DNA from 3 places in the Pseudomonas allii genome. Region 3 is predicted to be linked to each of the others. Evidence: predicted binding sites of a transcription regulator. Region 3 holds the regulator's gene; each other region holds the start of a gene.
The links. The regulator FliA, encoded in region 3, starts transcription of late flagellar genes. The targets are predictions, from matches to a motif close to CTAAAGTTTNNNNNNNNNNNGCCGNTAA.

Region 1 (7,856 bases), 360 kb from region 3:
CCGAGCGCTTTATCGAAGCTGATGCTCATGGCGGAAACCTTCAAGGGCTGACCTGCTTTTCGTTAACAGGGTTATAGCAAGGTGCATGCCAATCTTGCGCAGGCCCGTATATCAAGGGTTTCGGAGGGGGTTGCCGGCGGCAATGCCAGAAAAGCGGCAAGCGGTTTCCGCGTGGCGCCAGTAAAGCGGCAATGAGGGTTGCCGCTTTACTGCGGTTTGCCGCAAAACAAATGTGGGAGGGGGCTTGTTCCCGATGGCAGTGGTTCAGTTGATACATCGATCACTGACACACCGTCATCGGGAACAAGCCCCCTCCCACATTTTTTACCGCGCAGCTTTATTTAGCCTGGTAGATGATCCCCGGGCTGCACTGCACCATCTGGAAATGGTCCGGCAGACCGTTCAGCGCCTCAGAAGCACCAAGGAACAGATAACCACCGCGCTTGAGCGTGCCGTGGATGCGCAACAGGATGTCTTTCTTCACTTCGGCCGAGAAGTAGATCAGCACGTTGCGGCAGAACACCATGTCGAACTTGCCCAGGCTGGCATAGCTGTCGAGCAGGTTGAAGGAGCGGAATTCCACACGGTTCTTGATCGGCGCCTTGACCGCCCAGCGTCCAGCCCCTTTCGGGTCGAAGTAACGCTGCAGGCGCTCCTGGGACAAACCACGCCCCAAGGCCAGGCTGTCGTACTCACCGGTCTTGCAGTTGGTGAGCATGGTGCCGGACAGGTCGGTGGCCACGATTTGCGCCCCCGCCTTCAACTGGCCCATGTTGGTCCGCTCGAACTCATCGATGGACATCGAAATCGAGTACGGTTCCTGCCCCGAGGAACAGGCGGCCGACCAGATGCGCAGGCGCTGGCCGGGGCTGGCCTTGATGGCTTCCGGCAGCACTTTGCTCTTGAGCACTTCAAACGGGTAGGTATCGCGGAACCACAGGGTTTCGTTGGTGGTCATGGCATCGACCACCATTTCCTTGAGCCCGCTGCGCGGCTGGCCCTGGATGCGCTGCACCAACTCACCCAACGACTTGATGCCCTGCTGCTCCATCAGTTTGTTGAGACGGCTGGATACCAGGTACTGCTTGTTTTCACCGAGCAATATGCCACAGGCTTTTTCCAGGAAGACCCGGAACTGTTCAAAATCCAAATTACCTGTAGACACTGATACCGCCTCTAAAATCGTATGACCGCCAAGGGAAACACCTTAGCTGTGATCTGCTGCCTTGATCCGGTCGACAACCCGGGATGCCAGGTCATCAGGACGGAATTTGGCCAAGAAGTCATCGGCACCGACCTTCTTGACCATCGCCTGGTTGAATACACCCGACAACGAAGTATGCAGGATGATATGCAATTTTTGCATGCGTGGATCGTTGCGGATCTCGGCCGTGAGGGTATAGCCGTCCATTTCCGGCATCTCGATGTCGGAAATCATCATCAAGAATTCTTCTTCCGGCTTCTTGCCTTCATCCACCAGCTTGCGCAGGTAGTCCAGCGCCTGGCGCCCGTCATTGAGTGCCACTACTTCAACGCCGACGGTTTGCAGGCAACGGGTCACCTGCTTGCGCGCCACGGACGAGTCGTCCACCGTGAGCACGCGCAGTGAGACTGCCTTGTGCGCGGTTTCGGCGTCCACCACACCCACCGAGATCGATTCGGAGGTAGGCGCCACTTCGGCGAGGATTTTCTCGACGTCGATGATTTCCACCAACTGGTTGTCGACCCGCGTCACCGCCGTAAGGTAGTGGTCACGACCGGTGCCCTTGGGCGGCGGATGGATCTCCTCCCAGTTCATGTTGACGATGCGCTCCACCGAGCGCACCAGGAAACCCTGGGTCTTGGTGTTGTACTCGGTAATGATCACGAACGGGCTTTCGCGGTCCTGCAAACCGGCGGAACCGGTGGCCAGGGCCAGATCAAGAATCGGGATCGTCGCGCCACGGATGTTGGCAACGCCACACACCACCGGGCTGGACTTGGGCATGATCGTCAGCTTGGGGCATTGCAGCACTTCCCGCACCTTGAACACGTTGATGCCATACAGCTGCTTGCCATCCAGGCGAAAAAGCAACAACTCCAGGCGATTCTGCCCCACCAGCTGTGTGCGCTGGTTTACTGAATCCATTACTCCTGCCATGCCTTGACTCCCACGCTAAAACCTTCGGCCATACCTATAAGGGCAGTGACGCGCACCCAACACTAAACGGCACGAGCTTTGCTATTTATTGGTCATGGATATTAAAACGACAGTTTCCCGACGCCTCCACCTGACACGGTATTGCAGACTGCTCTGCGCGCCGCTGGCACTGCTTGCCTTGGGCCTGGGCGCCACGGCCCGCGCAGATAACGTCACCTTGCCTGATCTACTTATCGGCGTCACCCAGGGCTTTCTTGAGTTCACTGTAGAAGATTATCTGGCGACCACCCAGACGCCGGGGCGTTACGAAATCCAGGTCAACCAGTTGGACCCGCGCCTGCGCATGCCCATGTGCGACAAGGAATTGACAGCCACCCTGGAAAGCCCCGCCCAACCCATCGGTCGCGTAACGGTGAAGGTGCGCTGCGACGGCGCCTCGCCCTGGACGGTGTTCGTGCCCGCCCAGGTCAAATTGTTCCGCGATGTGGTGGTGGTTGCCCGCCCACTTAAACGCACGGGCATTATCGGTTTTGAGGACGTGGTGCTGCGCGAACGCGACATCAGCATGATCAGCCAGGGCTACTTGACCTCCCTCGACCAGGCCGTCGGGCAGAAACTGACCCGACCAGTGGTCACCGATCAGGTCATCACCCTGGTGCACCTGGAGCAGGCCGAGGTGATTCGCAAAGGTGACCAGGTAGTGATTTCCGCCAGCAGTGGCGCGCTGCAGGTCAAAATGCCGGGGGAAGCCTTGTCCAACGGCGGCATGAGCGAACAGATACGCGTGAAGAATCTCAACTCCAACCGTGTGATCAAGGCGCGTGTCACGGCTCCCGGTCAAGTGGAGGTGGCTTTATAGACCACTGGTATCAGACGCCAGCTTTTCCTACACTGTCGGTTGGATGCCGGCCGGTGCAGTTTATTGTCATTCGAGCCTAAAGTTTGTCCGGATATGGCCGAAAACATGGCAAGCGTCCAAATACCCAGAGGTTTTTTGATCATGGTCATCGATTTCAGCCGTTTAAATAGCACCCCGACAACGTCGGCACCTACGCGCACTGTCGGCACCAAGGACAGCGTAGAAGCCAAGGCTCAGCCACTGCCCGCCAAGGCAGAACAGGCCAGCCAGAGCGGGGAATCCGTACACCTGAGCAATGAGGCTCAACAGTTGCAGAAGGTCACTGACTCGCTGCGCGATCAACCGGTAGTCAATAAAGCCCGTGTGGCCGAATTGAAACAGGCAATCGCCGATGGCAGCTATAAAGTCGACAGCAACCGTGTAGCCAGCAAGCTGCTTAATTTCGAAGCCGAGCGCTAGGCAAAGGCCTGCGCCGGGCTTTTGGACGCTTAAACCCCAAGGCCAGCCATGCATCACGACGAAACCCTGCTTCAACTGATCATTTATGATCTAGCACCGACGCAATTGCTGCTCGAGCTGCTCAGGGAAGAATCCCTGGCCCTTTACGGCCGGGACATGCCCCTGCTGGAAGAAATTCTGGCGCGCAAGCAATCGCTGATTGTCCTGCTGGAACAGCACGGCAAAAAACGCAGCGAGATCCTCGTCAGCCTGGGCCTGCCCGCCGACCATGATGGCCTCGCGCAGCTGGCCAGCCACTCCTCGGTCGGCGATCAACTACTGGCCCAGAGCAAAGCACTCAACCTATTGCTCACCCAGTGCCAGGAAGCCAACCAACTCAACGGTCAGTCGATCCAGCTTCAGCAAGCCACGACCGCCAACCAGTTGCGTATACTTCACGGCGGAGAGCCTCCAGCGCTTTACAACGCTCAGGGCTCCACCTCGCGCCTGGTCAAGCCAAGCACCCGCAGCCAAGCCTGACGCCGGTTTACAGCGCGGCCTATCCAAGGCGCGCCACATACTGGCAGAATGCCTGCTCTTGCGTGTAGTCGTATTTTGTCTGGAGATGGAAGAACCGTGTTCAACGCCCTTAATGCGGAAGATGCCCCGCAGCCACCCAAGGTCCTCACCACGCCTCTGGAAATCGCCAGTACCTTGCGCATGCTGCAAGATAGCCATGACCCGCTGATCATCACCTTCCACGAACGCAGCCAGCGCTTCCAGAGCTACCTGGTGGACGTCAATCGGGACAGCGGCACCCTGGCCCTGGATGAAATGATCCCCCGCGACGGTGAACGCTACCTCGAAAACGGTGAACCCTTCCGTATCGAAGGTTTCCACGACGGCGTACGCGTGGCGTGGGACAGCAACGGCAACCTGAGCATCAGCGAAAAAGACGGCCACCGCATCTACACCGGCAGCCTGCCCGACGAAGTAGTCTACCACCAGCGTCGCAATGCCTTTCGCGCAGCCCTGAAGCTGGCGCAACTGGTGAACATCGAACTGGGTGGCGAGAAGCTCAAGGCCCCGATCAGCGGCAAACTGCTGGATATTTCCGCTACCGGCTGCAAATTGCGCTTTGAAGGAGACATCTCCGAGCGCCTGCAGCTGGGCCAGGTCTACGACCGTTTTATCGCCGCCCTACCCTTTGGCAGCATGACTACCTCGGTCGAACTGCGGTACCTGCACTTCGAAGAGAAGATCAACACCACTTTCGCCGGCGTGCGCTTCCACAATATGAGTGGCCTGGTGCAGCGCCAGGTAGAACGCTTTGTGTACCAACTGCAACGCGAAGCACGGCGCTTTGATAAAGACGACGATTTTTAACCTTAAAGATCGTGGCAAAAAAAACGGGCAGATCCTGAGGGGATCTGCCCGTTTTTGCATTCAGGGGCGCGCCCTGCTCAAGTCATGAGGATGCTCGTCCGGGCCCGGCGGCTCAGGCGGCCCCTCAAAGAGCGGCTCGTCGACCGATGTGACCGTTTCCGGATCGGGTTCCGGCGCGGCGGTTTGCATTTGCTCCTGCACCACCGCCTCGTCCACCCGTGGATCGAGGCAGGCTACCAACGGCGAGCTGGACATGCTGTCGGGCATTGCCACGTGGTGCAGCGGCGCGTCATCCACCTGATGCAGGTTGGTCACGGCTTTCGGCCGAATCCGCCACACCAGGATCAGCGCACACAGGCTGAAAAACGCATACAGCATGTGACTGCCAAACACCTTCATCACCACACCGGCCAGCAACGGCCCGATACTCGCACCGACACCGTAGGTCACCAGCAGCATCGCCGTTAGTGACACGCGACGGTCACCTTCCACATGGTCGTTGGAGAACGCCACCGCCAGTGGATACAGGCAGAACTGCACCAACGAACATAGGAAGCCCGCCACGAACAACACTTCAAGCGGCACCTGGGTCATTATCGCCAACGGTAATGCAGCCACCGCCAGGCACAGGGCAAAACAACGGATCAGCAGCGCACGGTCATAACGATCCGACAACCAGCCCAACGGCCACTGCACCAACAAGCCGGCAAAAATGCAGCTACCCATGAACAGACCCACCTGTTCGGTAGATAGCCCTTGCTGGGAGGCATAGAGCGGCGCCAGGCCGTAGAATGAGCCCACGATCACCCCTGCCCCCAGCACCGTACTCAACGACTGCGGGACGCGCTTGATAAAGAAACGTGGCTCCATCGGCGCCGGATGCAGGGGCGCCGGGTGAATACGACGAGTCATGGCCACCGGCACCAGGCACAGCGCAAAGCACAGTGCGACCAGCATCAGCAGTTCGAGGCCAAGCTGAGGGTGCATGACCAGGATCAACTGGCCGAGAACCAGCCCCAGGTAGGACGCGATCATATAGCCACTGAACACCACGCCGCGCTGCTTGGCGTCGGCCTGTTCGTTGAGCCAGCTCTCGATGACCATGTACTGGCACATCATCCCCAGGCCCACGATCATCCGCAGCACGATCCAGGCCGGCAGCCAGTCGATCAGGCCATGCCCCAGCACCGCCGCGCCGACAATCCCGGCGCAGGTTGCATAAGCGCGAATATGCCCGACCCGTGCGATCAGGCGGTGCCCGATCTTGCCGCCCAGCACCAGGCCAAAATAGTTGGCCGCCATCAGTGCACCGACCCACAGGCTGTCAACATGGTCGGCCGCCAGGCGCAAGGCCAGGTAGGTACTGAGCAGGCCGGAGCCAATCAGCATCATCAAGGACGCGAAATAAAGGGCTCGAAAAGATTTCCAGATCTGGCGCATCGGCGTTCCGAGCGGCTCCTTGCAGTGAGAGACAGGGCTATCGGCATGATAGTCCGGGGTAGCCGGGTCCGGACAGGCAACATGCGCTGTTTCCGGGGATTATTTTGCTTAAAGGCTCAGACGCTGCCCGAGCGCATGCGAGGTACACCGATTGTGAAAATTGCACGCACACGTGCTGTGAACGCTTGAGACCGGCAAGGTTCGACCCGTCTTTGAAAGGCGCCCACAAAAAAGCCCCGCCAGAACAGTCTGTACAGGGCTTTGAATCTGGTGTCCCAGGGCCGGTTCGAACGGCCAACCTTCCCCTTAGGAGGGGGATGCTCTATCCAATTGAGCTACTGGGACAAATGACAGCCAGCCCGCCAGCGACGCGGCGACGGACGGCGTGCATGTTAACGGCCAGGGTGGGTTTTGTCATGTCGTCCGTGGCCTTTTTGAGTGTAGGTCGATATCGCCGTGGATGATCGCGGTTTGGCCTCGCAAACACGCGCTCTCATAGCCATCGTGCAAATTGCACTCTACCAAAACGCCACCATTGCAAATTGCAACCTTTCAGCCTGTTAAGCAACGCTCAACCTATTGATTTTATTGATTTATTAGATTGGCACGACACCTGCAATACTTCTCCTATAAACCCACAAGCCACGGCGTTAAGCGGAGAACATAATCATGAACAGTGCCCTTCTGTTAGCCCTTAATACCGTAGCCCTGGCTGCTTTGGTCACGCTTCACTTCCAGTCGACAGGCGCAAACGACTCCGCGCAGATCAGCCAGGCCGTGCCTCACCACCTGCAACAACGCCCGCAACTGGCGGTGATGACGCCGAACGCGCAGTCGCCGGTCCGCCTGACCCAAGGCGCCCAATCTGCACCTGCATCTGAACACTGGGTTTTCTGAGGAATTCATTGATGAACAAGTTCGCCTGGCTGTTTCTCTGCCTGACTGCATTGACAGCTGTCCTGGGCTTGGGCGCAGAAGCCACAGATGGCCAAACCACCGCATTTATCGCCAGCGGCGTGTTCGCCAGCCTTTTGGTGCTGACCCTGATTGTGGGTCGCCGCATCAAATTCGACCCCGTCCTGCGCTAGCACCTTCCCCCGACCTCCCCTGTCCCCCGACCTTATGTCGGCTGACCCTCGCATATCGGCAAATTGCCACTAGTCTTAAACCTGAGGGCAAAGGGCCACTTTGCTATAGGATGTGCGGCCTAAAACCCTGTGGTGGCCTGGACTTGCGGGAAGTTCCTTTGCAGATTCGCGCGATGAAAAATTTTCCAACCAGTCCGCAAAAATGTAAATGAGTGCTGGCATAAAGCCTTTAGGCAGTTCAATATTTGTCACAGAATTGACGCCAAGGAACTGTCAAATCTGAGGCATGATGCGGCCTCTTTGCAATTCAGGTTGAACTTTGGTCGTGAGCCTTGTCTTAACACTCATCTTGCGGCCAATTCCAAAAACCGCTCCCCTGAACTAACCGGTTAAATATATGCGCCCATTGAAACAGGCAATTTATTCCAGCCGTACGGCTGACAAGTTCGTCGTACGTCTGCCAGACGGAATGCGGGAACGCATTGCCGAGGTGGCTCGCAATCAT
Region 2 (7,856 bases), 1.6 Mb from region 3:
GCAGGCGGGCGATAACACGGCCGAGGCATCGGCACGGGTCGCCCAGGCCCGCGATCGCCAACAGCAACGCCAGGGCTGTGCGAATGCGTTCCTTGATCTGCCGGGGCTGCGCAAGCACTGCAAGCTGACAAAAACCGATGAAGGCTGGCTGGAAACCGCCTGTGAACGGCTGACGCTTTCCCTGCGCGCGGCCCATCGCCTGCTCAAAGTGGCGCGTACCCTGGCCGACCTTGAGCACACCGAGAGCATCACTCGACCGCACTTGGCGGAAGCGTTGCAGTATCGGCCCGCGGCTGTCGGCTAGGGTACGTCTGGGAAGTCCAACAGCAGGCGCGCCACTTCCATCACTTCATCCAAGGCCGCTTCGGCCGATTCCATGGAGGGTTTGAGCATCAGGTCGTCGGCATAGCCCATCGCCACGGCAAAGATCTGGCGGGCAGCGCGTTGTGGCGAGTCACAACGCAGGACGTTGGCAGCCACACCCCGCTCGATCACCTCGGCGAGCATGCGTTGCCATTGGGCGTTGATCGCCAGGTAAGCCTGGGCCATTTCCGGGTCCTGCATCGCTTCGTCCCAGGCATCCAGCCACAGTGCCCACCCTGCATCGGCGGTACTTGGCAGGCAGTCACGCAAAAACCCCACAAAGGCGTCCAGGGGCGCTGCTTCTGCCAGGGGCGCGCGCACTTCGTCCAACTGCTCATTGGCAAACCGCACGAAGGCTTCGCGGCGCAGTTCCTTCCAATCGCTGAAATAGTGATAGACGTGGCTGCGGGACAGGCCGGCATGTTCGGCCAGGTCGCGGGTGGACACATCGGCAAAACCCTTGCTGCGAAACAGCTCCAGGGCGGCGGCGATGATCTGGTCTTTACGGTCGTTACGCGACATGGGCAATTCCTTTCGACGCCGCAGATAAGCGGCGCTTGCTTTTTGAGCGATCGCTCAAGGATACTTGAGCAGTCGCTCAATCATAGCGTCTACCACCCCTTTGGTGCATCCATGACATCCGTCACCCCTCAAATCCTGATTGAAGAAAGCCAGAAAATCGGCCAGCAATCCGCCGGCCAGACCCTCAAGGCCATCGCCAAAGCCTATCCCGGCAAGCTGTCCGCCACGCTGTCGCTGGTCGCGCTGGAGAACGCGCTGCTACTGGCCTACCCGTTGTTTGCCGGGTTTGCGGTGGACGCGATCATCCGTGGCGACGCCGGCAACGCGCTGTTCTACGCCGCCGTGGTCCTGGCATTCTGGGTGGTCGGCGCGGCACGCCGGGCGCTGGATACGCGAACCTTCACGCGGATTTACGCCGATCTGGCGGTGCCGGTGATCCTCAATCAACGCCTGCAGAACCACAGCACGTCGAAATCGGCGGCGCGGGTGGTGCTCGCCCGGGAGTTCGTCGACTTCTTTGAGAAGCATGTGCCGATCATCGCCACGGCGCTGGTGTCGATTATTGGCGCGGCGGTGATGTTGATCGTAATCGAGCCCTGGGTAGGCCTGGCGTGCCTGGGCGCACTGGTGCTGTGCATCACGTTGTTGCCACGCTTTGCCCGGCGCAACCAGGAGCTGCATGAACGGCTAAACAACCGGCTGGAAAAAGAAATCGGCCTGGTGGAAAAAGTCGGCGCACCAACCCTGCGGCGCCATTACCGGGTCCTTTCACGCCTGCGCATCTGGCTGTCGGATCGCGAGGCGGCTGCGTACCTGTTTCTCGGCACGCTGGCCGCCTTGCTGTTTGTGGTCGCCATCAGCCAGTTGGCGCTGTCACCCGCAGTCAAGGCCGGCCATATCTACGCGGTCATGACCTACCTGTGGACCTTCGTCACCAGCATGGACGAAGCCCCCGGCATGGTCGACCAACTGGCGCGCCTGAAGGACATCGGCAAGCGCGTTGACCCAGGCCTGGGCGACCGCTAGGCCTCAACGAAACCGGTCCACCTCATGCCGCAAGCCCGCCGCCAGGGTTTCGAGTTCCTTGGCGGTAATCGCCAGGTTCGACACCACTTCCCGCTGCTCGCTATTGGCCAGCGCGATGCTCTGCAGGTTGCTGCTGAGCAAGGTCGCGGTGCTGCTCTGTTCCTGGGTGGCGGTGGTGATCGCGGCAAACTGCTGACCGGCCGAGCGGCTTTGCTCGTCGATACGCGCCAGGGCCGACGCCACGTCAGCGTTACGCGACAGGCCTTCCTGCATCAACACATTGCCGCGCTCCATGGTGCTGATGGCGTTGCCGGTTTCCTGCTGGATGCTCTGGATCATTCCGGAGATTTCGTCAGTGGCCTCGCGGGTACGCGACGCCAGGTTCCGTACCTCATCGGCGACCACGGCAAACCCACGGCCTTGTTCACCGGCGCGGGCGGCCTCGATGGCGGCGTTGAGCGCCAGCAGGTTGGTCTGTTCGGCAATCGAGGTGATCACGCCGACGATTCCACCGATCTCTTGGGAGCGTTGGCCCAGGGTGTTGATCACCGTGGCCGTGCTGTTGAGCGCAGTGGCGATGTGTTCCAGGGATGACGACGCCTCTTGCATCGAGTTGCGCCCGATGCGGGTCTGTTGGGCGTTTTCCTGGGCCAGGCGTTCGGTGCTACCCATGTTGTCGGCAATGTTCAGCGAGGTGGCGCTGAACTCTTCCACCGCGCCGGCCATACTGGTGATCTCGCCGGACTGCTGCTCCATGCCTTCATAGGCGCCACCGGACAAACCGGACAGCGCCTGCGCACGGCTGTTGACCTCTTCGGCCGCCTTGCGGATATGCGAGACCATGGTCGACAGCGCTTCACCCATCTGGTTGAAACTGCGCGCCAGTTGGCCGATTTCGTCATGACTGGACACATTCAAGCGTGCGCTCAAGTCGCCCGCGCCCAAGGCTTCGGCCTGGCGCACCAGGTCGCCCAACGGCGCCAGCTTGCTGCGCAGCAACCACACCGTTGCACCGACCGCCAGCAGCATGGCCAGCACGCTGCCGATCACCAGGCGGATACCGACGTCCCATGTCACCGAGCGGATCTCAGCCTTGGGCATGCTCGCGACCACGGCCCACGGCCCGCCTTCGAAAGGCACCGACACGCTGTAGAAATCTTCGTTTTTGTCTGCCCAGAAGCGTCCTGTGCCCGGCGTCTTGGCCAGGTCCAGCATCACGAGCACGGCTTGATCCAGCGCCTGCACGCCCGCCGGCGGCACCAGCCAGCGCTTCTGTTCATCCAGCAAGGCGAGGGAGCCGGTCTGGCCGATGCGGAACCGCTTGAGGTTGTCGAACTGTGCATTCTGCGCATCGGTGTAGTCGAACCCGATGAACAACACCGCGATCACCTGCCCACTGCTGTCGCGCACCGGGCTGTACTGGGTCATGTAGGAGCGGTCGAACAACACCGCCCGACCGATATAGGTCTGCCCGCTGAGCACCCGCTGGTAGGCCGGGCCCTGGCGATCCAGCACCGTACCGATGGCGCGGTTGCCGTCCTGCTTGGTCAACGAGGTGCTGATGCGGATAAAGTCTTCGCCGCTGCGCACGAATACCGTGGCCACGCCGCCGGACATCTGCTTGAACTCATCCACTTCATTGAAGTTGTTGTTCAACACCTGATTGCCCAGGTACAGGCTAGGCGTCTGCACACCGGCCACGGTCACAAGCTGGTCCGCATGCACGCTCAAGCCAGCGCCGAAGCGCTTTTCAAACAGCCCGCTCAAACGCTGGGTACTTTCGCGCAAGGTGCTGTGGAAGGTGTTGAGTTGGTCGGCGAGCAAACGTGCCTCGCTGGCCAGGTGCTCCTCGCGGGTAGCGAGGTTGGCGGAGTCGAGGGAACGCAAGGCAAACACGGTGCTGCCGCTGATGACGACAGCCAGAATCACGGCTAATGCCAGGCCTAACTGGGAGGCTATCCGGGCGCGAGGTTGAGACATGACGGCTCCTGGCCGAGGCCAGGATCATCCTGATCTCATAGCGTTGCTCGGCAAATTATCCAGTGGGAAACGTTGGTGTACGATGGTTCCAACACACCTACTTCGGCGAGCCGAGGCAATACTTGAGCGATCCGCAGGGGTATCACGCAAACGATTGCACAAGCAGTCTGTCGCCCCTCACTCGAGGCGTTCGACCTGAGGCAATTCCATCGCCTTGACTTCCGCCTGCAGAAACTCCGCCAAGCGCCGCAAACGCTCACCGCCGGGGCGGGTTTTCGGCCATACCAGGTAGTAGTTTTCGCCACTGGCCACCGCCGTTGGCCAGGGCAGGCTCAATCGACCCTGGGCCACGTCTTCGGCCACCATCAGCAAATCGCCCATGGACACACCGTAGCCCCGCGCAGCGGCGATCATGCCCAGTTCGAGGGTATCGAATACCTGCCCGCCCTTGAGCGACACCTGGGATGACAACCCCATGCGCTCCAACCAATTGCGCCAATCGCGACGGTCGGGCGTGGGGTGCAGCAATTCCGCGGTGGCCAGGCGGGCGGCATCCCAGGGCCCGTCCTCCAGCAGGTTCGGCGCACCTACCGGGATCAGCAGCTCCGGAAACAGGTAGCTGGCCTCCCAGTCCGCCGGGAAGTGCCCGTAGCTCAGCAGCACCGCGCAGTCGAAGGGCTCCTGGTTGAAATCCACCTCGTCCACGCTCATCCACGCGCTGGTCAGTTGCACCTCATTGCCTGGCTGCAACGCGCGGAAGCGGCTGAGCCGCGCCAGCAGCCAGCGCATGGTCAGGGTCGACGGTGCCTTCATGCGCAGGATGTCGTCTTCGGCGTTCAAGGTATGGCAGGCCCGTTCCAGCGCGGCGAAACCTTCGCGCACGCCCGGCAAGAGCAGGCGTGCCGCTTCGGTGAGCTGCAAGGTGCGACCACTGCGCTGGAACAGGCGACAGGCGAAATGCTCTTCCAGCGTGCGGATATGTCGGCTCACCGCACTTTGCGTGATGGAGAGCTCCTCCGCTGCCCGGGTGAAGGAATTGTGCCGAGAGGCGGCCTCGAATGCGCGCAAGGCATACAGCGGAGCAAGACGTCGAGACATCGGTAAATTCCTACAGAGCAATACCGCACCCTAGCAGATCAGCAGACATGAGTTTAAGTCATGCACAGCATCGCTTTAATCCTTTTGTGCAATGAGCCGAGAGCGTCGAGAATCAAGCCTTCCCCAACCCTCTGACTTTTCGAGCGTGATGATCATGCAACATCCGGCACGTACCGAACTCTGGGCCATTCTGCGGCTGTCAGGGCCGTTGATTGCCTCACAGTTGGCACACATGCTGATGGTGCTGACCGACACCCTGATGATGGCGCGCCTGAGCCCCGAAGCCTTGGCCGGTGGCGGCCTGGGCGCGGCGACCTACTCGTTCGTGGCGATTTTCTGCATCGGCGTGATTGCCGCCGTGGGCACCCTGGTGGCCATCCGTCACGGCGCGGGCGATATCGAAGGCGCCACACGCCTGACCCAGGCCGGACTCTGGCTGGCTTGGCTGATGGCCCTGGCGGCCGGTTTGCTGCTGTGGAACCTCAAGCCAGTGCTGCTGATGTTTGGCCAGACCGAGACCAACGTGCATTCGGCCGGGCAATTCCTGACAATCTTGCCGTTCGCCCTGCCCGGTTACCTGAGTTTCATGGCCCTGCGTGGCTTTACCAGTGCAATCGGCAAGGCGACGCCGGTGATGGTGATCAGCCTTGGCGGTACGGTAATCAACTACCTGCTCAACCACGCGCTGATCGAAGGCATGTTCGGCCTGCCCAAGCTTGGCCTGATGGGCATCGGCCTGGTCACAGCCATCGTCGCCAACGGCATGGCGCTGACGCTGATGTGGTACATCCGCAGCAACCGGACCTACGCGGCCTACCCGCTGAGCACCGGCCTGCTACGCCTCAACACTCAGTACCTGCGTGAACTGTGGCGGCTGGGCCTGCCGATTGGTGGCACCTATGCGGTGGAGGTCGGGTTGTTTGCGTTTGCGGCGCTGTGCATGGGCACCATGGGCAGTACGCAGTTGGCCGCGCACCAGATTGCACTGCAAATTGTGTCGGTGGCGTTCATGGTGCCTGCGGGAATGTCCTACGCGGTGACCATGCGCATCGGCCAGCACTACGGCGCCGGGCAGTTGCTGCAGGCGCGCCTGGCCGGGCGCGTCGGCATCGGCTTTGGCGCGACGATCATGCTGGGGTTTGCTGGCGTGCTGTGGCTCTATTCCGACCCGCTGATCGGCCTGCTCATCGACCACAACGACCCGGCGTTCCACGACGTGATCGTCCTGGCCGTCAGCCTGCTGGCCGTCGCCGCCTGGTTCGAACTGTTCGATGGCGTGCAAACCATCGCCATGGGCTGCATTCGCGGGCTCAAGGACGCCAAGACCACCTTCCTGATCGGCGCGGGCTGCTATTGGTTGATTGGCGCACCGTCGGCCTGGCTGATGGCCTTCACCCTGGGCTGGGGACCGACCGGCGTGTGGTGGGGCCTGGCGCTGGGCCTGGCATGCGCGGCGGTGAGCCTGACCTGGGCGTTTGAGGCAAAGATGAAGCGGATGATTCGGCAGGAGCCCCCGCGGCAGGAAATGTGGGAGGGGGCTTGCCCCCGATAGCAATGGGTCAGTCACAGATGAGCTGGCAGACACTCCGCCCTCGGGGGCAAGCCCCCTCCCACACCTCTAACCGAGCAAGGCTTGCTGGCTTTTGCCAAAGGTCAGGTACTCCACCAACTCCGGCAACGGCAGAGGCTTGCTGATCAGGTAACCCTGGGCCTGGTCGCAGCCAAACAAACGCAACAGCGCCAGTTGCTCAGGCGTTTCCACCCCTTCGGCCACCACCTCCAGGTTGAGGTTGTGCGCCAGGTTGATCATGGCATGCACCAGCTTGCGGTTTTCTTCGCGCTCCTCCATGCCACCGACAAAGCTCTTGTCGATCTTCAACAAGGCAATCGGCAGGCTGTTGAGGTGCACGAACGATGAGAAACCCGTACCGAAGTCATCCAGGGAAAACCGCACACCCAGGCGGCCAAGGGCATCCATGGTCTGCTTGACCAGGTCACTGCGGCGCATCACAGCGGTTTCGGTGAGTTCGAACTCCAGCCATTGCGCCTCCACGCCCCGCTCGGCAATCAGCCGGCTGAGTGTGGAGAGCAACTGGCTGTCCTGGAACTGGCGGAACGACAGGTTGACCGCCATGTGCAACGGCGGCAGGCCGCGTTCGCGCAGGTCTTGCATGTCGCGCAGGGCCCGAGAGATCACCCAGTAGCCCAGCGGCACGATCAGGCCGCTTTGTTCGGCCAGTGGCACGAACTCACTCGGTGGCAACAGGCCGCGCTCGCCATGGCGCCAGCGCACCAGGGCTTCCAGGCCGACGATATGGCCGTCGTCCAGGTCCAGGCGCGGCTGGTAATGCAGCTCCAGTTCGTCACGGCGCAAGGCGCGGCGCAGCTCGCTTTCCAGGTCGGCAAGGCTGCGGGCGTTGCGGTTGATGCGCTCGTTGAAAATATGAAAGGTGCAGCCTTGGGTGCTCTTGGCCTGCTGCATGGCGATATGAGCGTGCCACATCAAAGGGTCGGCGCCAGCGCGAGCGCGGGCATGGGCCACGCCCAGGCTGCAACCGATCAGCAAGCTTTCGCCATCCACCCAATAGGGTTCAGCCATGACTTCGGTGATGCGCTCGGCCATCCACTCGGCACGCTGGGGCGCACGACGGGTGTCGATCAGCAGAGCGAATTCATCGCTGCCCAGGCGCGCCAGTTGGTCGCCGACCTCCAGCTGGCTCTTGAGCCGTGACACCACTTGCAGGATCAACCGGTCGCCGGCCTGGTGGCCGAGGGCATCGTTGGCGTGGCGGAAGTTGTCGAGGTCCAGGTGGCCGAGGGCCAGGCCACGGCCTTCGTTCTCGGCCAGGCGCGCGGTCAACAGGGTC
Region 3 (7,856 bases):
GGGGTTGCTTGGCAAAGCCTCGCCAAAACTCGCCGAAGAGCTGGTGCCGGGCATCCTGTCGCTGTCGCAGCTGCTCAAGGTGTTGCAGGCGCTGCTGGCCGAACAGGTGCCGGTACGCGACATTCGCAGCATTGCCGAGGCTATCGCCAACAATGCCGCCAAGAGTCAAGATACTGCCGCCCTGGTGGCCGCGGTGCGCGTCGGATTGTCGCGCGCAATCGTGCAAAGCATTGTAGGGCTTGACTCCGAGCTGCCTGTGATCACCTTGGAACCCAGGTTGGAACAAATATTGCTCAATAGTATTCAGAAGGCAGGACAAGGCCAGGAAGAGGGCGTTCTGCTGGAGCCAAGCATGGCTGAGAAGCTGCAGCGTTCGTTGATCGACGCCGCGCAGCGCCAGGAAATGCAAGGCCAACCGGTGATCCTGCTGGTGGCAGGCCCGGTCCGAGCGATGTTGTCGCGGTTTGGACGCCTGGCAGTACCGAATTTGCACGTTTTGGCTTATCAGGAAATTCCTGACAACAAGCAAGTGACTATCGTCGCGACAGTAGGGCCCAACGGCTGAGGGTAGTGGGTTATGCAAGTGAAGCGTTTTTTCGCCGCCGATATGCGTCAGGCCATGAAACTGGTTCGTGATGAGCTGGGCGCCGACGCCGCGATTATCGGAAACCGTCGTATTGCCGGCGGTGTCGAGCTGACGGCTGCCCTGGATTACACACCTTCGGCCCTGGCGCCGCGCGTACCGAACATGGAGCTCGAAGACGAGCTGCGCAAGACCGCTTCGCGCATTGTTTCGGCCCAGGCCGAACTGAGCATGCGTGGCGACAGCGATGCCAGCACCAATCGCCAGTTGTTCGCCGGCCTGCCGTTGACCGCTGCCGAGCCGCTGGTGGAGCCGACCTTCAAAGAGCCGCCGCGTCCTGCTGCGCCAGCCCCGGCAGCGGCGGTTGACCAGCGGGTGTTCGATTCAATGCGCTTTGAACTCAACGGTTTGCGTGAGCTGCTCGAAGTGCAGTTGGGCTCGCTGGCCTGGAACCAGTTGCAAGGCAGCAAGCCGCAACAGGCCAATCTGTGGCGACGCCTGCAACGCATCGGCCTGTCCGGCCCGTTGTCCCGCGACCTGCTGGCCCTGACCACCGAAATCGAAGAGCCTCGCCAGGCCTGGCGCATGTTGCTGGCCCATCTGGCGCGGATGATCGTCACCCCGGAGATCGAACCCCTGGAAGAGGGCGGTGTGATCGCCATGGTCGGCCCCGCCGGCATGGGCAAAACCACCACCCTGGCCAAGCTGGCGGCGCGTTACGTGCTCAAGTACGGCGCGCAGAATATCGCGCTGGTGAGCATGGACAGCTACCGTATCGGTGCCCAGGAACAGCTCAAGACCCTGGGCCGCATTCTCAATGTGTCGGTGACCCATGTCGACCCGGGCCAGTCCCTGGCCAATGCCCTCGACCCGCTGCTGCGCAAGCGCGTGGTGCTGATCGACACCGCCGGCCTGCAAGCCAGCGACCCGGCCTTGCGCATGCAGTTGGAAAGCCTGGCCGGGCGTGGCATCAAATCGAAAAATTACCTGGTGCTTGCAACCACCAGCCAGAAACAGGTTCTTACCGCTGCGTATCATAGTTACAAGCGCTGCGGCCTGGCCGGTTGCATCCTCACCAAGCTCGACGAAACCGCGAGCCTGGGCGAGGTGTTGAGCCTGGCCATCAGTCATGAGTTGCCGGTCGCCTACCTGACCGACGGGCCGCGGATTCCGGATGATCTGCATCTGCCGCGCCGTCATCAGTTGGTCAGCCGTGCAGTCAGCGTGCAAATGCAAGACGAGCCTAGCGAGGAAGCGATGGCCGATATGTTCGCCGACCTCTACCACAACCCGGCGAAGCGGGTAGGTTGAGGACGGTATGAACACCGTGAAATGTATCTACATCGATGGTCTGCAAGCGATTCACGCGGCCAAGCCATGTAGCCTGCGTCTAAGCAAGACAAGGTAAAGAAATAAAATGGGCAGCATGCATCCCGTACAGGTGATCGCGGTGACCGGCGGCAAAGGTGGCGTCGGGAAAACTAACGTGTCAGTGAATTTGTCCCTGGCCCTGGCAGAGCTTGGCCGTCGCGTCATGCTGCTGGATGCTGACCTGGGGTTGGCGAACGTCGACGTTCTGCTGGGGCTGACGCCCAAACATACCCTTGCCGATGTGATCGAGGGCCGCTGTGAGCTGCGCGATGTGCTGCTGCAGGGGCCTGGTGGCATCCGCATCGTCCCGGCCGCCTCCGGCACCCAGAGCATGGTGCACCTGAGTCCGGCGCAGCATGCCGGGCTGATCCAGGCGTTCAGTGACATCGGCGACAACCTCGACGTGCTGGTGATCGACACCGCCGCCGGGATCGGCGAGTCCGTGGTCAGCTTTGTGCGCGCTGCGCAGGAAGTGTTGCTGGTGGTCTGCGATGAACCCACCTCGATCACCGACGCCTACGCCCTGATCAAACTGCTTAACCGTGACTACGGCATGAACCGCTTCCGCGTGCTGGCCAACATGGCCCAGAGCCCGCAGGAAGGGCGCAACCTGTTCGCCAAGTTGACCAAGGTCACGGATCGTTTCCTCGATGTCGCCTTACAATACGTCGGCGCAGTTCCCTACGACGAGTGTGTGCGCAAGGCTGTGCAAAAGCAGCGTGCAGTCTACGAAGCATTCCCTCGTTCCAAGTGTGCACTGGCGTTCAAGGCTATTGCCCAGAAGGTCGATACCTGGCCGTTGCCCGCCAACCCCCGGGGGCATCTGGAGTTTTTCGTCGAGCGATTGGTGCACCAGACGAGCGCAGGACCCGTGCTATGACAGCGACCGGCTACAACGCGTATAAGAAATCTGCCCGTGACAGCCAGGGTGAATTGATCGAGCGCTACGCGCCCCTGGTCAAGCGCATTGCCTATCACCTGCTGGCACGCCTGCCCGCCAGCGTGCAGGTCGAAGACCTGATCCAGGCGGGTATGATCGGTCTGCTCGAAGTGTCGACCAAATACGACGCGAGCAAGGGGGCGAGTTTCGAGACGTATGCGGGCATCCGCATCCGTGGCGCGATGCTCGATGAAGTGCGCAAAGGTGACTGGGCGCCGCGTTCGGTACACCGCAACACACGCATGGTCAGTGACGCAATTCGCGCAATTGAAGCAAAAACCGGTCGCGACGCTAAAGATCACGAAGTTGCGGCCGAACTCCAATTGAGTCTCGACGATTACTACGGGATTTTGAACGATACCTTGGGCAGCCGCCTGTTCAGTTTCGACGACCTGTTGCAGGACGGCGAACATGAAGGGCTGCACGAGGACGGCGCGAGTGCTCATATGGAGCCATCGCGTGACCTGGAAGATGAGCGTTTCCAGGGAGCGTTGGCGGACGCGATTGCCAATTTGCCGGAGCGTGAGCGGCTGGTGTTGGCGCTGTACTACGACGAAGAGCTGAACCTCAAGGAAATCGGTGAGGTCCTGGGTGTCAGCGAATCGCGGGTCAGCCAGTTGCACAGCCAGTGCGCAGCCCGCTTGCGGGGGCGTTTGGGAGAGTGGCGAGCGCGCTGAACAGGCAGTGTGGGGACACTGCAGACGATACCGCGAGGGCAACCGGCCTTCGCGGGTTCGACCCGTGGTGCCCCCGGCAGTCCTTTTTGTGTAATGCCTGTTGATTGAAATGGCGCGTCCAGGTGCTGGGCGCGTTTAAGACTGCTTGGAGGTCGAATTGGACAAGAACATGAAAATCCTCATCGTTGATGACTTCTCAACGATGCGGCGGATCATAAAAAACCTGTTGCGTGACCTTGGGTTCACAAACACGGTCGAGGCGGATGACGGCATTACGGCCATTCCGATCCTCAACAGCGGGAGCATCGACTTTCTGGTAACAGACTGGAACATGCCGGGCATGACCGGTATCGACTTGCTGCGCCACGTGCGCGCTGACGAAAAGCTGCGCAGCCTGCCTGTGCTGATGGTCACCGCCGAAGCCAAGCGTGAGCAGATCATCGAAGCCGCCCAGGCCGGGGTCAACGGTTACGTGGTCAAGCCATTCACGGCATTGGCCTTGAAAGAGAAGATCGAAAAAATCTTCGAACGCATCCACGGCTAATGCCATCGCGGGGGAGCTATGGAGCATAAAGAAACGTCACAGGGAGACTTCGAGTCGACCCTGAAAAAGCATGCTCACCAGTTGGTCGACAGCCTTGAAAGAGGCCAGTTCGGCGACGCGGTGCAGTTAATCCATGAGCTCAACCAGACCCGTGACCGCGGCCTGTATCAGGAAGTGGGCAAGCTCACACGCGAGCTGCACAGTGCGATCGTCAATTTCCAGATTGACCCGCACATGCCCCAGGCCGAAGAAATCTCGCAAATCACCGATGCCACCGAACGCCTGTCCTATGTGGTCAGGCTGACTGAGGCGGCGGCCAACCGCACCATGGACCTGGTGGAAAACGCCACGCCCCTGGTCAACGGCATGGCCACTGAAGCCCAGGCCCTGAGCCACGACTGGGGCCGCTTCATGCGCCGGGAAGTGGGGGCCGAGGAGTTTCGCGAGTTGGCGCGTCGGGTCGACGGTTTTCTGTCACGCAGCGAGCAGGAAAACCGTACGGTTTCCAGCAACCTCAACGACATTCTGCTGGCCCAGGATTACCAGGACCTCACCGGTCAGGTGATCAAGCGTGTGACCCAGTTGGTCACCGAAGTGGAAAGCAACTTGCTCAAATTGGTGCTTATGGCAGGCCAGGTTGACCGTTTCGCCGGCATCGAACATGACCGCGAAGCGATCCTCTCGGAAAAAGATCCACAAAAACATCTCGCCAAGGGTGAAGGTCCGCAGATTCATGCCGATAAACGTGAAGACGTTGTATCGGGTCAAGATGATGTCGATGACCTGTTATCCAGTTTAGGCTTCTAAGGAGCACCCACATGAGCTTCGGCGCCGATGAAGAAATCCTTCAGGATTTCCTTGTAGAGGCCGGCGAAATTTTAGAGCAGTTGTCCGAGCAACTGGTCGAGCTGGAAAGCCGACCGGATGATGCGAACCTGCTCAATGCAATTTTTCGCGGTTTTCACACTGTAAAAGGGGGCGCCGGCTTCCTCCAGCTCCATGAGCTGGTGGAGTGCTGCCACATCGCCGAGAACGTGTTCGACATCCTGCGCAAGGGTGAGCGTCACGTTGATTCGGAGTTGATGGACGTGATTCTCGAAGCACTGGATGCGGTCAACGGCATGTTCAGCGAGGTGCGTGAGCGTGCCCCGATCACGGCGGCTACCCCGGAACTGCTGGCCGCCCTGGCGCGCTATGCGGAGCCTGCCGACACGTCGGCCGCACCGATGGTTGAAGCCGCACCGGAGCCTGTGGTTGAGGCCGAGCCGGATGTGACCGACAGCGAGTTCGAACAGCTGCTCAACTCCCTCAGTGCCGTCAAGGCCGAGGCGGAGGCACCGGCTGCGCCGGTCGCTGCACCGACCAGCGAAGACATCACCGACGCCGAGTTCGAATCGCTGCTCGACCAGTTGCATGGCAAAGGCCAGTTCGCGGCCGACGCCGTGGCACCTGCTGCTGCCGCTGCGGATGCACCGGCGGCCAGCGCCAGCACCGACATTACCGACGATGAATTCGAGGCATTGCTCGACCAACTGCATGGCAAGGGCACCTTCGCGGCCGACGCCTTGCCGGAAGTCGCCGCCACGGCTGCGGCACCGGCTGCTGCCAGCGCCGCTCCTGCGGGCGATGGGCTGATCTCCGATCACGAGTTCGAATCCCTGCTGGACGAGTTGCACGGCAAGGGCAAGTTCAGCGAAGTGGCCCCGGCCGCTGCGGTGGCGACCGCTGCGCCGGTCGCCGCCAAAGCCGCTGCACCAGCGCCGGCCGCCAAACCTGCACCGGCTGCCAAGCCAGCACCGGCCCCGGCCGCCGCACCTGCTCCGGCACGTGCTGCCGCCGCGCCGGCAGCCGAGAAGCCTGCCAGTGAAGCCGAAACCACCGTGCGGGTTGATACCGCGCGCCTGGACGACATCATGAACATGGTCGGCGAACTGGTACTGGTGCGTAACCGCCTGGTGCGCCTGGGCCTGAGCAGTGGCGATGAAGCCATGCAAAAGGCCGTGTCGAACCTCGACGTGGTCACCGCCGACCTGCAGACCGCCGTGATGAAAACGCGGATGCAGCCGATCAAGAAAGTCTTCGGCCGTTTCCCGCGCCTGGTTCGCGACCTGGCGCGTCAGCTGAAGAAAGAAATCAACCTGGAACTGGTGGGCGAAGAAACCGACCTCGACAAGAACCTGGTCGAGGCCCTGGCCGACCCGCTGGTCCACTTGGTGCGCAACGCCGTCGACCACGGCGTGGAAACCCCGGAAGAACGCGAAGCCTCGGGCAAGTCCCGTGGCGGCAAGGTGATCCTGGCGGCGGAGCAAGAGGGCGACCATATCCTGCTGTCGATCACTGACGACGGCAAAGGCATGGACCCGACCATATTGCGCAACATCGCGGTCAAGCGCGGCGTGATGGACAAGGACGCCGCCGACCGCCTGACCGACACCGAGTGCTACAACCTGATCTTCGCCCCGGGTTTCTCGACCAAGACCGAGATTTCCGACGTGTCCGGCCGTGGCGTCGGCATGGACGTGGTGAAGACCAAGATCAGCCAGCTCAACGGCTCGATCAACATCTACTCGACCAAGGGCCAGGGCTCCAAGATCGTCATCAAGGTGCCGTTGACCCTGGCGATCATGCCGACCCTGATGGTGATGCTGGGCAACCAGGCGTTCGCCTTCCCGCTGGTCAACGTCAACGAGATCTTCCACCTCGACCTGTCGCGCACCAACGTGGTGGACGGCCAGGAAGTGGTGATCGTGCGCGACAAGGCGTTGCCCCTGTTCTACCTCAAGCGCTGGCTGGTGGCCTCGGCTGCCCATGAAGAACAGCGCGAAGGCCATGTGGTGATTCTGTCCGTGGGCACCCAGCGCATCGGCTTTGTCGTCGATCAACTGGTTGGCCAGGAAGAAGTGGTCATCAAGCCTTTGGGCAAAATGCTGCAGGGAACCCCGGGCATGTCGGGTGCGACCATCACCGGTGACGGTCGGATCGCGCTGATTCTCGATGTTCCGAGCATGCTCAAGCGTTACGCCGCTCGGCGTATTTGATTCTGGTGGGGCAGGGCGGTAGTGCCCGCCCCGCCTAACGGAGTGTTTATGGCAGTCAAGGTCCTGGTGGTGGACGATTCGGGTTTCTTCCGCCGCCGCGTCTCGGAAATTCTTTCCGCCGATCCAACGATCCAGGTGGTCGGCACGGCCACCAACGGCAAAGAGGCGATTGATCAAGCCATTGCGTTGAAACCGGACGTGATCACCATGGACTACGAGATGCCGATGATGGATGGCATCACGGCAGTCCGGCACATCATGCAACGCTGCCCGACCCCGGTCCTGATGTTTTCCTCGCTGACGCACGAAGGCGCCCGGGTCACCCTGGATGCGCTGGACGCTGGCGCGGTGGACTTCCTGCCGAAGAATTTCGAAGACATCTCGCGCAACCCCGAGAAGGTCAAGCAGATGCTGTGCGAGAAGGTGCACAGCATTTCGCGCAGTAACCGTCGTAGCTTGTTCAGCACGCCTGCTCCAACCGCTGCGCCAGCACCGGCTCCCGCTGCACCGACGTCGTCGTTTGCGCGCCCGGCGCCTGCGCCAGTGGCACGGCCTGCAGTGGCACCCGCTCGCACGACGGCGCCTGCGGCGTCGCATTCGCCCGCACCCAAGCGCAAGGCCTACAAGCTGGTCGCCATCGGCACCTCCACGGGTGGCCCGGTTGCGCTGCAACGCGTATTGACCCAATTGCCGGCCAACTTCC

Region 1: the regulator FliA is predicted to act here: its motif matches at 3,076-3,103, upstream of flgM (flagellar biosynthesis anti-sigma factor FlgM).
Region 2: the regulator FliA is predicted to act here: its motif matches at 3,991-4,018, upstream of ACZ445_RS29325 (methyl-accepting chemotaxis protein).

What each region holds. Positions count from the first base shown of each region.
Region 1 covers NZ_AP039450.1:5,099,514-5,107,369, forward strand. Annotated here, with positions in the region: gene flgB (flagellar basal body rod protein FlgB) at 1-29, opposite strand, end outside; gene cheR (protein-glutamate O-methyltransferase CheR) at 338-1,165, opposite strand; gene ACZ445_RS23255 (chemotaxis protein CheV) at 1,208-2,140, opposite strand; gene flgA (flagellar basal body P-ring formation chaperone FlgA) at 2,235-2,999, shown strand; gene flgM (flagellar biosynthesis anti-sigma factor FlgM) at 3,141-3,458, shown strand; gene ACZ445_RS23270 (flagella synthesis protein FlgN) at 3,507-3,977, shown strand; gene ACZ445_RS23275 (flagellar brake protein) at 4,074-4,823, shown strand; gene ACZ445_RS23280 (MFS transporter) at 4,884-6,263, opposite strand; tRNA gene ACZ445_RS23285 (tRNA-Arg) at 6,532-6,608, opposite strand; gene ACZ445_RS23290 (hypothetical protein) at 6,933-7,160, shown strand; gene ACZ445_RS23295 (PA3371 family protein) at 7,172-7,351, shown strand; gene ACZ445_RS23300 (Arc family DNA-binding protein) at 7,749-7,856, shown strand, end outside.
Region 2 covers NZ_AP039450.1:6,355,941-6,363,796, forward strand. Annotated here, with positions in the region: gene ACZ445_RS29310 (YifB family Mg chelatase-like AAA ATPase) at 1-304, shown strand, start outside; gene ACZ445_RS29315 (TetR/AcrR family transcriptional regulator) at 301-885, opposite strand; gene ACZ445_RS29320 (ABC transporter six-transmembrane domain-containing protein) at 997-1,911, shown strand; gene ACZ445_RS29325 (methyl-accepting chemotaxis protein) at 1,915-3,891, opposite strand; gene ACZ445_RS29330 (LysR substrate-binding domain-containing protein) at 4,069-4,989, opposite strand; gene ACZ445_RS29335 (NorM family multidrug efflux MATE transporter) at 5,138-6,541, shown strand; gene ACZ445_RS29340 (putative bifunctional diguanylate cyclase/phosphodiesterase) at 6,608-7,856, opposite strand, start outside.
Region 3 covers NZ_AP039450.1:4,743,676-4,751,531, reverse strand. Annotated here, with positions in the region: gene flhA (flagellar biosynthesis protein FlhA) at 1-565, shown strand, start outside; gene flhF (flagellar biosynthesis protein FlhF) at 578-1,894, shown strand; gene fleN (flagellar synthesis regulator FleN) at 2,001-2,834, shown strand; gene fliA (RNA polymerase sigma factor FliA) at 2,831-3,571, shown strand; gene ACZ445_RS21615 (chemotaxis response regulator CheY) at 3,741-4,115, shown strand; gene ACZ445_RS21610 (protein phosphatase CheZ) at 4,134-4,922, shown strand; gene ACZ445_RS21605 (chemotaxis protein CheA) at 4,934-7,153, shown strand; gene ACZ445_RS21600 (protein-glutamate methylesterase/protein-glutamine glutaminase) at 7,202-7,856, shown strand, end outside.